DNA from 4 places in the Paenibacillus enshidis genome. Region 1 is predicted to be linked to each of the others. Evidence: predicted binding sites of a transcription regulator. Region 1 holds the regulator's gene; each other region holds the start of a gene.
The links. Region 1 encodes Rex, which represses fermentation and respiration genes when NADH is low (regulators of the CRP and FNR family bind a similar motif). Its sites were predicted from a motif close to TTGTGAAATATTTCACAA; they were not measured.

Region 1 (4,218 bases):
TACCGCCAGTTTGCCCTTAAAGTGGATGACTGGACGGATATTGAGCCGCCACGCAGCGAGCCTGGCGATAATCCGTTGTCAGGCGTGAGCTTTGACGAGTACATGGAGCAAGTGCAGGAGCGGCTGCGGACGTCCCTATCCCATTACGAGGCGCGGGAGTCGCAGAACCAGATGATCGAGAGCGTCATGACGGCGCTCAGTGAAGAGAAACATTTGCTCATTGAGGCTGGAACCGGTACGGGGAAATCACTTGGATATATGCTCCCCTCGCTGTATCACAGCGTCAGGAACGGGGAAAAAGTGATGATCAGCACCCACACCATCAACCTGCAGGAGCAGCTGCGGGAAAGGGATATTCCGCTGCTCACACGCGCGGTCCCGTTTCCTTTCCGGGCGGCCGTGTTCAAGGGCAGGGGCCATTATTTGTGTCTGCGTAAATTTGAACATAAAATAAACAGAAGAGATTTCGTAACCCCGAAGGAAGATTTGCTCACAGCTGCACAGATGATAGTGTGGCTTGCGCAAACCGAAACCGGGGATGATGAGGAACTGAACCTCGGCAGCCGTGGCGGGGACTTCTGGGAAACGGTGGCCAGCGACTCCGACTCCTGCCTTGGCAGACAATGCCCATGGTTCCGCAAATGTTATTACCATAGAGCACGCCAGGAAGCCGGAACCGCAGATGTTGTGGTCACCAACCACTCCAAGCTGTTCACGGATGTCAAAGCCAGCCATCAACTGCTTCCCGCATATGAGCATCTGATTATTGACGAGGCGCATCATCTGGAAGAGGTGGCAGGCAAGCATCTGGGCATGCATATGAAATATTTCACGTTCGTCCATGCGCTGACCCGTTTGTTCAAGGACAGCAAGAACGGGCAGCTGCCCGTCCTGCGCCAGCAGCTTATGTCTTCCGGGCACGAGAAGGCCACGGAATGGGCGTATGTGATCGACAGCCTGTATCCGGCGATGGTGGAGGTTAAGGAGACCTGGGATAAGCTCAGCGATATGCTTTTCGGCATGCTGCCTGAACGGAGTGACGCTCCCCCGGGGGAGACCGGACAGTTCTCGGCTCGTCTCAAGCCTTCCGATAAACCAAAGGGTTGGACGGAGGCGGAGCAACTGGAAAATCAGATTTATGTTGCGCTTGGCGAGATCGTCCGCAAGGGAGACAAAATGTTGCAGGAAATCAAGGACGAGCAGGACGATTACGGTTCCGAGAGTCTGGTAACCGATATTACAGGGCTGGTTAAAGATTTGGCTGCCTTCCGTGACAGCCTGCGCTTTTTTATCAAAATGGATGATCTGACCACTGTATACTGGCTTGAAGCCAGCGGCCAATTTAAAGGGAAATCGTTGCAGTTTTACGCCGTGCCGGTGGATGTCAGCCAGCAGTTGAAGGAGATGTTTTTTGACAAGAAAAAAAGCGTTGTGCTCACCTCCGCAACCTTGTCCGTAGACAAATCATTCCAATATATGATCGACCAGCTCGGTCTTCAGGAGGCTGCGGAGGAGGGCGGTCTGCTTACCTCCCTGCTGCCTTCCCCGTTCAACTATCGGGAGCAGGCGCTGCTTGTCATCCCGCGGGATTTTCCGAGCGTAAAAGGAAGCGTGGGGGACGCCAGGTTCGTGGACATGCTCGTGGACTCGCTCCGCAGCGCGGCTGAGGTAACTCAGGGACGGATGCTTGTCCTCTTTACCTCGTACCGGATGCTCAAGCAGGTATACGAGCCGCTGAAGGAGGCGCTTGCTTCGAGTAAAATTACGGTGCTGGGGCAGGGTATGGATAGCGGCAGCCGCAGCAAGCTGACACGAAGGTTTCAGGAAGCCAAGGCGTCCGTGCTGCTCGGTACAAGCAGCTTCTGGGAGGGTGTCGATATTCCCGGAGAGGCTTTGACCTGTCTGGCTATTGTCAGACTGCCTTTTCAGCCGCCGAACAGCCCGTTGCTGGAGGCGAAGAGCGAACTGCTCCAGGAGCAGAAGAAGAACCCGTTCATGAAACTGTCCGTGCCGCAGGCGGTCATCCGCTTCAAGCAGGGCTTCGGACGCCTCGTCCGTACGGCCAAGGACCGTGGAGTAGTCATCGTGTATGATACCCGTGTCATCGAATCTTATTACGGAAAGCACTTCCTCTACTCACTGCCGGGACCGAAAATAGAGCATATGCAGACCGAGCAGATGGTGCCCCGGATTTCCGAATGGCTTCATACGGAAGCGGGCAGCTAAGCTCATTACGATTCATTAGTCCGTGAATTTAGGAGGATTATGCATGAAAGCAGATAAAATATCCGAAGCTGTGGTGCGCAGGCTGCCCGTCTACCTGCGCTACCTGAACGAGCTTCATAAACGGGAGGTCACCACGGTTTCATCCCAGGAGCTGGGGCAGAAGCTGGACCTGAATCCGGCGCAGATCCGCAAGGACCTGGCTTATTTCGGTGATTTCGGACGCAAGGGAATCGGCTACGATGTGATGTATCTGATCGATAAAATACGCCATATACTCAAAATAGACCAGCAAATCAACGTTGCGCTGGTGGGGGCTGGTAATCTCGGGCAGGCGCTGTCCAATTACAACGCTTATTTAAAGGATAATATGAAAATCGTGGCAGTCTTCGATTCCTCGCCAGCCAAGATCGGGCGGCAAATCAACACCCTGACCGTGCAGCCGATGGAGGAGCTGAGAGATACGGTCAGAAAGCTGCACATCCGGATCGGCATTATCACTGTACCGGATTTTGAAGCCCAGCATGTGGCTGACGAGATGATCGGGAGCGGGATAGAGGCGATTCTGAATTTTGCGCCAACTATCATCAAAGCCCCTGCGCATATTCGCATTCATGCGACGGACTTTACGACAGACCTGCTGAGCCTGGCCTATTACCTGGAGAACGGAAAGGATGACAATGAAGATGACGACCAATAAATGGCTGATAAAAAATGGGGCATATGCGGTGAACCGTGATGAAAAAGCGGTTGTCCACGGCTACATGATCATTGAAGACAGCCGGATCACCTATATCGGAGAAGAGCTGCCCGCAGGAGAGGAAGCCACAGAGGTGGTAGACGGCACAGGACTGCTTTTTCTGCCAGGTCTGATCAACACGCACGGCCATGCCGCCATGTCGCTGCTGCGCGGCTACGGAGACGATATGGTGCTGCAGGAATGGCTGCAAACGAAGATGTGGCCGATGGAAGCCAAATTCACCGCCTCGGATGTGTACTGGGGGACGTCGCTGTCTGTGCTTGAAATGCTCAAGGGAGGCACGACCGCTTTTCTGGATATGTATGACCATATGGATGAAGTGGCCAAAGTGGTCGAGCAATCCGGCATCCGCGCCAGCCTGATGCGCGGCGCCATCGGTCTATGCTCGGAAGAGGAGCAGCGTGCCAAGCTGGCGGAGGCGGTAGCCTTTGCGAAAAACTGGCACGGGCAAGCCGGCGGCCGCATTACGGCCATGATGTCTCCGCACGCGCCGTATACCTGCCCGCCAGCTTTTATTGAGCAGTTCGTGCAGGCGGCCCATGACCTCAATCTGCCGCTTCACACCCACATGTCGGAAACGGCCGCCGAGGTGGAGCAGAACGTGCGTGAATACGGTCTTCGCCCTGTTGCACATCTGGATAAGCTGGGCTTCTTCTCCCGGCCTTCCCTGGTTGCGCATGCCGTCCATTTGAATGATGAAGAGATTGCCCTGCTCGCCGAGCGCAAGGTGGCCGTTTCCCACAATCCGGGAAGCAACCTCAAGCTGGCCAGCGGTGTAGCGCGGGTGACAGACCTGCTTAAAGCGGGGGTAATCGTGTCGCTCGGAACAGATGGTCCGGCAAGCAACAACAATCTGGACATGTTCGAGGAAATGCGGTTGGCCGCTTTGATTCATAAGGGAGTTACAGGCGACCCGACGGCGGTCCCGGCGGGCGAGGCCCTGCGCATGGCTACGGAATATGGTGCGAAATCGATTGCCCTGAAGGAAGTGGGAGCGCTCGCCGCAGGCAACAAGGCCGATTTTATTGCCCTGAATATGGATCAGCCGCATTTTCTGCCGAAAACGGATTTGGTTTCCCATGCTGTGTACTCGGCCAGCGCCAAGGATGTTCTGCACGTCTGGGTGGACGGCCGTCAGGTTGTCAAGAACGGTGAATGCCTGACCATGGATGAGGAGCGGATCAAGCACGAAGCGCAAGCGGCGTTTACCGGCTTGCTCTCTCGCTGATCAAACC
Region 2 (4,218 bases), on a different contig from region 1:
GGATTCGGCCGCAGATCTGGCCGCTCTAGCGCAACACTGTTCAGCCTGGCATAACCGCTGTTCGATTTTGTCGCTCCGCCGCCGCGCCGCTGCCAATGCCCCGTAACCGCCGGCAGACAGGTGATCGTCCTTACGATCATGCCCCCATTGTCATGGTGCTGCAGGCCGTTGCCGACATGGATATGGGCGGCGTGCGCGCGCCCGTACATGTGCGCCAGCCGGACAATATCTTCAGCAGGCACCCCCGTTATGCGGGCCGCCCATTCAGGTGTGCAGCCGCGAACATGCTCCTCCAGAAGCTCATGCCCAACGGTATAGCGCTCCATAAAGGCCGTGTCTGTCAACCCTTCTGCAAACAGAACATTCATGATGCCCAACGCCAGCGCCGTGTCGGTTCCGGGATACAAAGGAATGAACCAATCTGCCCATTGGGCGGTCCGGTTGCGGTGGACATCGATGACGACGATCCTGGTCCCTTTCTTGCGCGCTTTCTCGGCCAGCACGACCTGATGCATGTTGGTGCTGACAATATTGCCACCCCAGACTATAATCAAATCCGCATGCTCAATGTCCTCCGGGCTTACTCCCCCGTAAAACCCCATCGTATGCACCCATCCGGCATTGCCCGCCGAATTGCAGATGGTCTGTTCCAGCTCGCTGGCGCCCAATGCGTTGAAAAAACGGCGGTCCATGCCATCCACGCTCAGCTTGCCCATATTGCCATAAAAGCTGTAAGGAAGAATCGACTCTGAACCATGACTTGTGATAAGATCCCGAAAACGTTCGGTAATTTCGGCAAGGGCTTCTTCCCACGTAATCCGCTCAAACTGCCCTGAACCCTTGGGTCCTGTTCGTCTGAGCGGATGCAGCAGCCGCTCGGGGTGATATATTCTTTCCGCCATATTGCGGACCTTGTTGCAGATGGCGCCTTTCGTGATCGGATGGTTGGGATCGCCCGTGACCTTCACGATTTTGCCATTTTCCTTATGCAGCAGCAGCCCGCATGTATCGGGACAATCCAGCGGGCATACCGCCGGAAACACACCGTCAGCCGCTTCCGTCATCCATGTCTTGCCGTTCCTGTCTTTCCTGTTGATGCTGATATCCTGAATCACTTCTGGCCCTCCCATGTCCGGCACCTCAATTATCCGTCATCTTTTTCTCTATCATACTATATTTTTTGCCAGATAAGCTGTTTCAAGAATCTGCTTGCAGGGTAAGAAATGAACAAGGCAAGGATGGAAGAGCACACACTCCGCCTCCTGCCATACATGGACCACTCCCAAAAAAATTCGCCATGCCAGGTTACGTTCCCCCGAACCTGACATGGCGAATTTATTTTGTTTCACGGCTCCTCAGCACTTACACAGCCTGATCCGGAGCCGCCTGCGGATGAACACTCTCCTTCTCCTGGATGCCGTGGATATTCGACTTCGGAACAGCCTGAGAATCCTTCAAATATGCCAGCCAGTAAGCCCCTGCCACAAACAGGCTTCCGCCCGTCAGATTGCCCAGCCATACCGGAACGAAATTACGGAGATAATCGAGCCATGTAAAGTGTCCTGCAAAGATCGCCGCCGGAATCAGGAACATATTGGCCACAACGTGCTGAAACCCGATGGCCACGAAGGCCATGGTCGGGAACCAGATGCCCATAATTTTTCCGCTCATGGAGTCGCTGCCGTAGGACAACCAAACCGCCAGCGCGACGAGCCAGTTGCAGCCGATGCCGGACAAATAGGACTGCCACAAGGAATCATGGATTTTATGACCTGCCATCTCCACTACTTTGTCAAGATAAGGTCCACTCGCCGTCAAACCCACCACATGACCGAAAAAATAAGCGACGAACAGTGCGCCAGCAAAATTCCCCAGCGTAATCAGCACAAGGTTGCGTACAACCTCTCCTGTCGTGATGCGGCCGGCCATGCGGGCCAGGGGAACCGCCATCATATTTCCGGTCAGCAGCTCGCCACCTCCCAGCAATACAAGCACCAGTCCCACCGGGAATACGGCAGCACCGATAAAATTGGCGATACTCCCCCATTCTGCGGGAGCGCTCGCAATCACCCTGATGTCCAATAAAAAACCAAGCGCGATAAAAGCGCCTGCCAGAAAGCCAAGTATGATCGCCGTCTGCCACGGGTTATGGGCTTTATGGACACCAGTTTCGACCGTCAGCTCCGCAATTTGCTTCGGTTTATAAGTTGCCATCCTCTTCTCCCCTTCCTTTGCTGTAGCGCTTCTTCTGTTTCTTTCAGTTTAGAAGGTCACGGAGATAGAAGTTGTGAAATTTATCACATAACCAAGAGAGAAAAAGATGGTATATATGCAAAAAAGCAGCCTCCTCAAGGAAGCCGCTTGTATAACCATATCGTAATTAATTATATTCTTCTTTCTCGAGCTGCTTCATAAACCAGCTGATCGCCACAAAACCGATTGCTCCGAGTACAATCATAAATGCAATCCAAAACAAGACGGTTCCTCCCCCTTTATTCCATGACTCATAAATCATGATCTGAATATTTGACATTTTTATTTTACAATATTCAGAGAGCGGGGAGAGTCGGATTTCATGGCAATTAAGTGAACATTATCACAGATTTTATTAGCAGATTGTTACAGAGTTACAGAGTTACGGCTTCCTTGCTTTTCACCGGCGGAAGAGCCTGCAGCCCCGCTGTATTCAGGAAGTTCCAAGGCTTGTTGTAATGCGGCTGGAAGAAGAAATCGATAAATGCCAGCTGATCGACAGTCATCCGGTTCTGGATGCAGACTGACAGGGTATTGATCGACTGTGTAAGCTCGGCTTTAGACATTAGCTGCGCACCGACGATCCGGCGGGAATCGTGCTCATATACAACCTTTAGCTGCACTTTTTCGGCTGTAGGCATAAATTCCGGACGGTAGCTGTCCTCGATCGTAACCGCTTCTACCTCCATTCCTTCATCCTTTGCTGCAGTTTCAGTCAAACCGGTTCCCGCAATGTTGTGTTCATATATTTTGATGCCCGAAGTTCCCTGGGTCCCCATATATGGGATGGTCGGCTCCATAAGATTGCGGGCGATCAGCGTGCCCATTCGGACCGCATTCGTGGCCAGCGGGATATACGCATTTTTGCCTGTAGGATTATAGTGAATCGCACAGCTGTCCCCGGCGGCATAAATATCAGGGTGGCTGGTCTGCATGTAATCGTTGACAATGATAGCTCCGTTTGGCAGCATATCGACCTGACCCTTCAGCAAATCTGTATTCGGACGGAAGCCGATGCAGAGAATAACGAGATCAGTCTCATACTCCCCTGCGGAGGTAATGACTTTCGCAACCTTGCCGTCCCGGCCTTCAAAACGATTAACCGTTTGCCCCAGGGCAAGCTGAATGCCATGCTGCTTCAACGAATTCTCTATTCTGTCTGTGAACTCGGCATCCAGATATTTATTCAAAATCCGATCCATGCTATCGATCAAGGTAACTTCCTTGCCGTTCATCCGGAAAGCTTCCACGAGCTCAATGCCGATATAACCGGCACCTACGACGGTAATTCGCTCGGCGTTTTTCGCTTTTTCAATAATGGTATTGGAATGATTGTAATTCTTTGAGAGCAAAATATTGTTAAGCTCGATGCCTTCAAGCTTCGGAATAATCGGCCACGACCCGGTCGTCATAATCAGCTTGTCGTACGTATCCGTAAACTCCTCTTGCGTTTCAAGATTGCGTACGCGCAGCGATTTGGTTTTCGTATCCACCGCGGTCACTTCATGAAGCATTTTGGTGGCTACACCCAGATCGGCAAGCTGCTGTGGAGACGAATAAAACAAGCCTTCAGGGTCCTTCACTACTCCGCCGACATACAAAGCAATCCCGCAGGAAAGAAACGAAATATTATCATTGCGTTCATAAACGGTAATCTGTGCGTCCGGATATAATTTGGCGGTATTGACGATGGCTGCTGTCCCAGCGTGTGTGCATCCGATAACTGCAATTTTCATGTGTGTAGCCTCCTCAGGTGTAATTAAAATGTCTGACTGGACTTGCTTGAAAAGAAATTGAAAAAGATACAGGACAAGGTTTTTGTGAATTATTTCACTATATTGCAATTGCTTATGTGATTTATTTCACTTTATGGTTTTATTATAATGTGATGTATTTCACAATGCAATAACTTTTACAGTTGTTCATACATTGTTCACAATTGCAACGATATGGAGGGTTCTTTTC
Region 3 (4,218 bases), on a different contig from region 1:
ATTAGGTACTGGTACATTTGGTTTTTGGGGGAACAATACGGCGAAAGAGGCTGCACCCATTCTGGATGAAGCTCTTGCTGGAGGAATTAACCTAATCGATACTGCGGATGTTTATTCAAGTGGTGAATCAGAAGTAATTCTAGGTGAAATTCTAAAAGGTCGTAGGCAGGATGTCATTCTGGCCACTAAGGGCGGACATCCCATGGGCAGTGGACAAAATCAATCCGGAAATTCAAAATATTGGATAAAACGAGCAGTAGAAGATAGTTTGAGAAGGCTGCAAACCGATTATATCGATCTGTATCAACTACATCTGCCTGACCTTAATACCGATATTGAAGAAACGCTTGGTGTACTTACGGATCTGGTCAGTGAAGGGAAGATTCGCTACATTGGCACATCCAATTTTCAGGCCTGGCAAGTCACAGAGGCTCAATGGGCCAGCGAACGCAAAAATGTAGCACGTTTTGTCTCTGAACAATCCCCGTATTCCATTTTAAACCGCAGTATCGAATTCGATTTGCTTGCTGCCACAGCGAAATACGGAATGGGCGTTTTGGTTTGGAGCCCACTTTCGGGTGGTCTATTAACTGGTAAATACCGTTTTGGGGAATCAGTCTCCTCCGATTCAAGAGCAGCCACCTTTGCAGGAAGCTTGCAATCCATTGTTGACCCTAATCGGGAAGAAAATCGGTCCAAGTTTGAAGCCATAGCCAAACTTCAAACACTTGCAGATGAAGCGGGATTGACTTTACCACATCTTGCCATGGCATTCACGCAAGCTCATCCTTCCATTACTTCAGCAATTGTTGGGGCTAGGACGATCGAGCAGCTCCGGGAAACATTAAAGGGTAGTGACATCCGATTAAGCACGGATATACTGGATGCGATCGATACGATTGTTCCACCAGGAGTAACCCTGGATGCGATGGAAAAAGGATGGACTCCCGGTTGGTTACAAGCAGAGAAGCGAAGAATCCTTCGTTAAACCTTTAAGATGGAGGCTTCACCTCAAAACCTTTCCTTTGAGGAAGCAGCGTCAATCCCATTGGTTGGGCTTACATCAAAAACAAAACAATAAAAGGAGCACATAAAAATGAAAATTTCTGAACAAGTCGCATTTGTCACCGGAGCAAACCGAGGTTTTGGCCGCCATCTTACCCTTGAACTTCTATCCAGAGGGGCTAAGGTGTATGCTGGTGCAAGAAATCCGGAGTCCGTTGACATTCCCGGTGCAATTCCTGTAAAGCTTGATATTACTAACCCTCAAGAGGTAGCTGCAGCTGCTACAGCAGCTAAAGATGTTACGCTTCTGATCAACAATGCAGGATTGACTACAGGCGTTTCTTTGCTTGACGGTGATCTCGATAAAATACATTTGGAGTTTAATACGCACTTTTTTGGCACACTTTCCATGGTTCGCACTTTCGCACCTATTCTTATAAATAATGGGGGAGGATCAATACTGAATATTCTTTCCGCATTATCATGGTTCAGTATGGGGGGGAGTGAAGGCGCTTATTCGGCTGCAAAGGCGGCAGAGTGGGCAATGACGAACGAGTTGCGCTTAAATCTGTATCCTCAAAATGTAAAAGTAGCTGGCTTACATGTGGGCTATATGGAGACAGACATGACGTCAGGCGTTGAAGCTCCCAAGTCCAACCCTGCGGAAATCGCAAAAATTGCTATTGATGGAATAGAGTCTGACAGCTTTGAAATTCTTGCTGATGAAGTGAGCCGCAAGCTCCAAAGTGCTCTCGCCGGTGGTGTAGCTGCGATATACCCACAGCTTACAAAATGAGCAAAACTGTACTTATCACCGAAGCATCGGGCGGGATTGGTAAAACGCTAAGCCGGTCACATCTGAAGGCTTAGCGTATGTTTTCGCTAAAATGTTGGCGGGACCCCGAATAGAGGAACAGCAATCCGTCCCTGATGCGGTTTTACCATTTCATAATTTTCACCTTTGCCGTGCCATCTGCCTGTTCTTCCACCGTATAGGAATAACCCAGATTAGTGAGTTCCTCCATCAAGAACACCGGCACACGGTCATTATGAATCCAGATCTCATCCCCTGGACGGCTTCGTTCCAAGGCGGACAGTGTTCTAACCATGGGTTGTGGGGGCTCCAGCCCCCGGTTATCCAGCTCAATGATATGCGGAATTGTCTCGGTATCCCATGATTCTTGTCTCGGAGCCTTTTCTGTATCAATATTCATTGCCATGCTGTGGTCGGCTTCATTAAGCCATTGCCTGTTCTCTTTCCGGACAAGGGTGACCACCCAATGATTCTCCGCTTTTCTCTCTGTTTTACTCACAAAACCCTTCATCTTTAGAAGCGTGATCAATGGAGCGGGTTTGATTGTAGCGTGGAGAATAAACATGTCGTCTTTATCCAGTTTTTTGACTGCGTCCATGATGATGTGAAACGGATCGCTTTTATTGCGCAAATGCGCTCTTACATCCAACTCTACGATGTTAAATTGTTCCTGTTTCATACCATTTATCCCTCCCGGTCGGCTTGGGGGCTTTAACGAAACTCACGAAGCTCCTCACAGGCTTTTTAGATTTTGCCGATTTTGACCTGAAAAACGTCAGGCCCCTCTTCGATGTACTCCCATGTAAATTCATTGGGGTGCATCGCTTCAAACTGATAGCGGAGAGGGAGTGGATCGTGGTCGTTCACCAGCAGCATCGCTTTGGACGGCGGCAGCGCAGAAAATGTATCAAAAATGACCTTGTGCTTGAATTTCGGCGGGTACTCTGTAGCGTTAATCATTGCGGCATATTGATCCATGATTGATTCCTCCTGGTTATTTGTAATTTCATTCACAACCTGATTATAAAATTGGCGGAGATTCAACCCTGTGATTAGACTCACTAAATGCAAAGTCAATGTCAGGCGCAGAAAGGAAGATGCTTTAACCTCTTTATTGATACAGAGGATTGCGGTTAAGGGATGTGCGCGCATAGGCGATTTCTTTTTGCCATGACCATACAAAAAAGAGGTCGACCAGTAAGTTCTGGTGACCTCATCGTACGATCGGGCGGGAAAGTTAATGCAAGTGAGAAATGAGGCTCTGTTTGAGATTGAGCTGCAGGCTGTTGTCCGGGAAGGCTTGCGATACTAAAAATTAAGGCTTCTGACTTTTATAGCTGGTCAAAAATTGCTGCACCTTTGCCGGGTCGGCAGTCAGCTCATTTCCCGTCTTCACCAGCGGGCTGACCGTCGATGCGGCTTTGATTTTGTTTCCCTCATAAAACTGGAGGATTTCATCCTGATTGATCGAATACAGGACCGCCTTTCGCAAATCCTCGCTTTTGCTTACCTCACGGTTGCCGGTAACATTGAAAAGCAGATAAGTGACGCCGTTGCTTTCCAAAGTCTGCAGCTTCAGTTTTGAATCGCTTTTCACAATTTCATATTTGGTTTCCGGAACGCCGTAATAGGCGTAAATTTCACCGCTTCTGAGTGCCGACAGTGCGCTGTCCGCATCCGCGATAAAGCGGAGCGAGATGTTTGCGATTTTCGGTTCATTTTCCGTACCTGGCATATAAGCCGGGTTTTTCTCAAAAACCGCCTCATAGTCATTTTTATAGATCAGGACATATGGACCGCTGGCATACAGCGTATTATTGTATTTTCCGCCTTCGGTCACTGTGTTTTGATCGCCGTAGGGTATGTCTTTGTTAACATCAAAGGTGGACACATCGTAGGTGTTGATGCTTTTGACCTGTTTTTCAGATACAATGCCAGCGGATTGATGGCCCAAATAGTTCAGCACCTGCGGGAATGGCTCTGTGGTTGTCAGCTTAACCACTTGATATTTGCCTTGTGCATTGTTCGCCTTGGTCTTATCCGCAACCAGGGAAGCGATGGGGGCACCCAGCCCTTTTTCCAGCGCTTCGCGGACAGTTCCGCCGTCGGCAGAGTGGATAGAGTCCAAAGCATTCAGATCCGTAACGGCTTCAACCGTCTTTATATGCTCATGGAGTGAATACGTGCGGTGATCCGGTACGGAATTTTGGTCTTTGGCGCGGTTCAAGGAGAAAATGACGTCTTCCGCACCGACTCGCTCACCGGAATCGGCCGCTTTTTTATTTTCTACCTTCGCGAAGTTAATGTCATCTCTCAAAATAAAGTAGTACTCCGAATTGCCTTCGGCGATGGTGAAGTTGCGGGAGAGAGATCCGTCGGCCGTAATTTTGTCGTCATCT
Region 4 (4,218 bases), on a different contig from region 1:
AAGTTCTTTTTTTCATTATACCAAACATGCGTTCCTGTTTCAAGCCGAACATCCCACTTGAGCTGCCTCTTTTTTCTTATCTCTTTTCTCGTTTCTCGTTTCTCTTTATTCCTTCCCCTAAGCCCCCCGAACCTCCAACCCCCGCATTCTGATCAAAAGGGATAATGGTGCAAGGCTGTATGGAAAGGCACCAAACACCAAACACCAAGCACCAGGCATCGGACACCAGACACCGGCCCCCCACTCTATAGAACACCCATCTCACTCTGGCTACTAGACTCTGAGGGGGAGCGAATCCCCTTCTTGCAAGAAAGCTAGCAAAAAGCGGTCTGCTTTGATTCAGCGTCAACCCCAGCAGTAGATCTCCGTTTTACCCCGTTATATCAGGGCCTGTTTGCCGATTTCATGCTGCGAAAGTTGAGTTATTATGGCTAAACGCATTAAATCCGGCAGATTTCTTTCGGACAAAGCTCGCAGTGGCAGATCCCTTGCAGCATTTCGAGATTTTTGATGACGATCATGCCCCCGTCATATTCGACGGCCCCTTTTTTTCGCAGGTCGCTCAGCATACGGTTTACGCTCTCGCGCGTAGCGCCGATCATATTGGACAGGTCAGTGTGCGTAATTTTTTTATTGATCACTACATGCTCGCCATGAGGCTCCCCATAAGTGTTGTACAGACGGATCAGGGTGGAGCACAGGGCCCCGGGCTTGCCATACAGCATAAGGTCGCGGAATTTGGTTTGCGTAATCCGGTGATGCGACCCCATCCATTTCATGAAGTCAATGGCAAAGTCGCAGTGCTGGCAAATGAGAAGCTCCAGATCATGATGATCGATCACACCAACGTCACTGTCTTCCAGAACCTCGGCGGAAAAGCTGTGCTTCGTGCCGAAGAAAGGGTCCGCCTGTCCGATCAGGTCGCCCGTCTGATACATATAGAGAATGAGTTCTTTGCCTTCGTCCGTCGTTTTTGTAACTTTGACACGGCCTTGCTTCAGGTAAAAGATTTTGTCCGACGTGTCTCCTTCCCAAAACAGGTGAGCGCCTTCGGGAATATGCCGGTCCTTCATGACCGCGAGCAGTTGATTGAAGCTTCCTGGAGAGAAGCAGACGGTATTGCCTCTGTGTTCGATGACCATTTCAGGGTTTCTCATCTTCCATTTCCCCTTTGTTAATGTCTGTGTTTCACAAATCTGTGTATTTGCAACTTTCGTATTTCAAAATTAATTATATACCTGTGGCGGTGATTTTTGGGGCTGTTAGAAAGGCGAAAAGTGGCGAAATTCCAAACTTTGTGATTGTTTTCACTAAAATAAAAATCAAACTTGAATTATATTGTGAAAAAAATCACATAATTGAAATATCGGCTGTGATACGATCAAACCGTAAAGAGAAACGAAACAAATACAGGGAGGATGAGAACCATGTTGCAAATGAAAAGTTTCGGAAGCAGCGTTACCTGAGGAGCAATTGAGTGCATCGTTTAATGTGAATATTTTCACTAATGAATTCAAAATTTATTTAAATTTTGTTAAAAACATCACACTTGAGGATTTGGCAGGGTGCTAAGATCAGTTCATCAAGAGGAGCCAATCCAAAGTGATCAGGAGGATGAGGGGAATGGCCGTAAAAAATGAGGCAGCAAAAGCGGCGGAAACACAGCAGACGGCAGAGCAGTATATCCAGACATTGATTGACAAGGCGAATGCCGCACAAAAGGCGTTCATGGATATGACCCAGGAGCAGATCGACGAAATTGTGCAGGCGATGGCGCTTGCAGGCTTGGATAAGCATATGTATTTGGCGAAAAAAGCCGTTGAAGAAACCGGACGTGGTGTGTATGAGGATAAAATTACGAAGAACATCTTTGCTACCGAATATATCTACCACAACATTAAATATAACAAAACGGTAGGTATTATCGAAGATAACGATTTTGACAGCTTTCAGAAAATTGCTGAGCCGGTCGGCATTATTATGGGGATAACTCCGGTCACGAATCCGACATCCACAACGATGTTTAAAGCATTGATCTCCATCAAGACCCGCAACCCGATCATTTTCGGTTTCCACCCTTCCGCCCAGGAATGCAGCAAGGAAGCGGCCAGAATTTTGCTCGAAGCGGCTGTCAAGCATGGAGCGCCGGAAAACTGCATCCAGTGGATTGAAGCTCCGACCATGGATAAAACGAATGCTCTGATGAATCATCCCGATGTGGCGCTTATTCTGGCAACCGGCGGATCAGGCATGGTCAAAGCGGCTTATAGCTGCGGCAAGCCGGCGCTTGGCGTTGGTCCAGGCAACGTGCCCTGCTTCATCGAAAAGTCCGCCGACATCAAACAGGCCGTAACAGACCTCATCCTCTCGAAATCGTTCGACAACGGCATGATCTGCGCATCAGAACAGGCTGTCATTATAGAAGAAGCCATATACGACCAGGTGAAAAAGCTGATGACCGCCAACGGCTGCTACTTCGTCAACAAGGAAGAAGCTGCCAAGCTGACCAGCGGTGCGATGAATGTGGAAAAATGTGCTGTTAATCCGGCTATCGTCGGCCAGTCTGCTATGAAAATCGCTGAGATTTGCGGCATCACTGTTCCGGAAGGCACAAAAATTATCGTAGCCGAGCTGGAAGGCGTAGGACCGAAATATCCGCTGTCTGCAGAAAAACTGAGCCCGGTGCTGGCCTGTTATAAAGTGAAAAATGCGGAACAGGGGATCGAGCGTGCGGCGCAGGTCGTCGAATTCGGCGGCATGGGCCACTCTTCGGCCATCCACTCCCATAATGAAGAAGTGATCCAGAAATTTGCCAACCGTCTGCAAACCGGCCGCATCATCGTCAACTCGCCTTCGACCCATGGCGCCATCGGGGATATCTATAACACGAATCTGCCGTCCCTGACGCTGGGCTGTGGATCGTATGGGCGGAACTCGACCGCGTCCAACGTATCAGCAGTAAACCTGATCAACGTGAAAAGGGTGGCGAAACGTACGGTGAATATGCAGTGGTTCAAGGTGCCTTCCAAAATTTATTTTGAGAAAAACTCGACACAGTATCTTGCCAAAATGCCTGACATTACACGGGTGGCGATCGTTACCGACCCGATGATGGTGAAGCTCGGCTATGTTGACCGTGTGACGCATTACCTGCGTCAGCGCCAAAACCCTGTAGCGATCGAGGTGTTCTCTGAGGTAGAACCGGACCCATCGACAACAACGGTGGAGCGCGGCACGGAAATGATGGCCCGCTTCCAGCCAGACTGCATTATCGCGCTCGGGGGTGGTTCCCCGATGGACGCGGCCAAAGGCATGTGGCTCTTCTATGAATATCCGGATACCGACTTCAACAATCTGAAGCAGAAGTTTATGGATATCCGCAAACGGATCTATAAATATCCGCGCCTTGGCCAGAAGGCCCAATTCGTAGCCATTCCGACAACATCGGGTACAGGCTCGGAGGTCACATCATTCGCGGTGATTACGGACAAAAAGCTGGGCAATACCAAATATCCGCTGGCAGACTATGAGCTGACTCCGGACGTGGCGATCATCGATCCTGAATTTGTATATTCGCTGCCTAAAACCGCTGTCGCCGATACCGGTATGGACGTGCTGACCCATGCGATTGAAGCCTATGTCTCGGTGATGGCCAGCGATTATACCGATGGTCTGGCGATCAAGGCGATCCAACTGGTGTTCCAGTACCTTGAGCAATCGGCATTGACTGGCGATAAACTGGCGCGCGAAAAAATGCATAATGCGTCCACTCTGGCTGGCATGGCGTTTGCCAACGCCTTTCTGGGCATTAACCACAGCCTTGCGCATAAATGGGGCGGCCAGTATCATACTGCACATGGTCGTACTAACGCGATTCTGATGCCGCATGTCATTCGTTACAACGCCAAGAAGCCTACGAAATTCGCGTCGTTCCCTAAATATTCGCACTTTGTGGCGGATGAGCGCTATGCGGAAATTGCCCGCATTCTCGGTCTGCCTGCACGGACGACGGAAGAAGGGGTAGACAGCCTGATCGACGCCATCCGCAAGCTCAACAAAACATTGGGCATCGAGGAGTCGTTCCAGCAGCTCGGCTTTGACCCGAAAGACTTCGAATCACGTGTCGACTATCTAGCAGACCGCGCGTTTGAGGATCAGTGCACCACTGCCAATCCGAAGCTGCCGCTGGTCAGCGAGCTGGCCGAAGTGTACCGCAAC

Region 2: a site for Rex is predicted at 2,286-2,303, ahead of ACE41H_RS08380 (formate/nitrite transporter family protein). Genes of this name have one in related genera too.
Region 3: a site for Rex is predicted at 2,818-2,835, ahead of ACE41H_RS01825 (DUF2249 domain-containing protein). Genes of this name have one in related genera too.
Region 4: a site for Rex is predicted at 1,339-1,356, ahead of adhE (bifunctional acetaldehyde-CoA/alcohol dehydrogenase). Genes of this name have one in related genera too.

The regions. Positions count from the first base shown of each region.
Region 1 covers NZ_JBHHMI010000002.1:289,852-294,069, reverse strand. Annotated here, with positions in the region: gene dinG (ATP-dependent DNA helicase DinG, 3'-5' exoribonuclease type) at 1-2,226, shown strand, start outside; gene ACE41H_RS03910 (redox-sensing transcriptional repressor Rex) at 2,270-2,923, shown strand; gene ACE41H_RS03905 (amidohydrolase) at 2,910-4,211, shown strand.
Region 2 covers NZ_JBHHMI010000005.1:174,236-178,453, forward strand. Annotated here, with positions in the region: gene ACE41H_RS08375 (molybdopterin-containing oxidoreductase family protein) at 1-1,064, opposite strand, end outside; gene ACE41H_RS08380 (formate/nitrite transporter family protein) at 1,363-2,214, opposite strand; gene ACE41H_RS08385 (FAD-dependent oxidoreductase) at 2,628-3,989, opposite strand.
Region 3 covers NZ_JBHHMI010000001.1:417,926-422,143, forward strand. Annotated here, with positions in the region: gene ACE41H_RS01810 (aldo/keto reductase) at 1-988, shown strand, start outside; gene ACE41H_RS01815 (SDR family oxidoreductase) at 1,097-1,801, shown strand; gene ACE41H_RS01820 (DUF2249 domain-containing protein) at 1,944-2,498, opposite strand; gene ACE41H_RS01825 (DUF2249 domain-containing protein) at 2,564-2,797, opposite strand; gene ACE41H_RS01830 (ABC transporter substrate-binding protein) at 3,135-4,218, opposite strand, start outside.
Region 4 covers NZ_JBHHMI010000015.1:72,569-76,786, reverse strand. Annotated here, with positions in the region: gene ACE41H_RS16710 (Crp/Fnr family transcriptional regulator) at 441-1,157, opposite strand; gene adhE (bifunctional acetaldehyde-CoA/alcohol dehydrogenase) at 1,624-4,218, shown strand, end outside.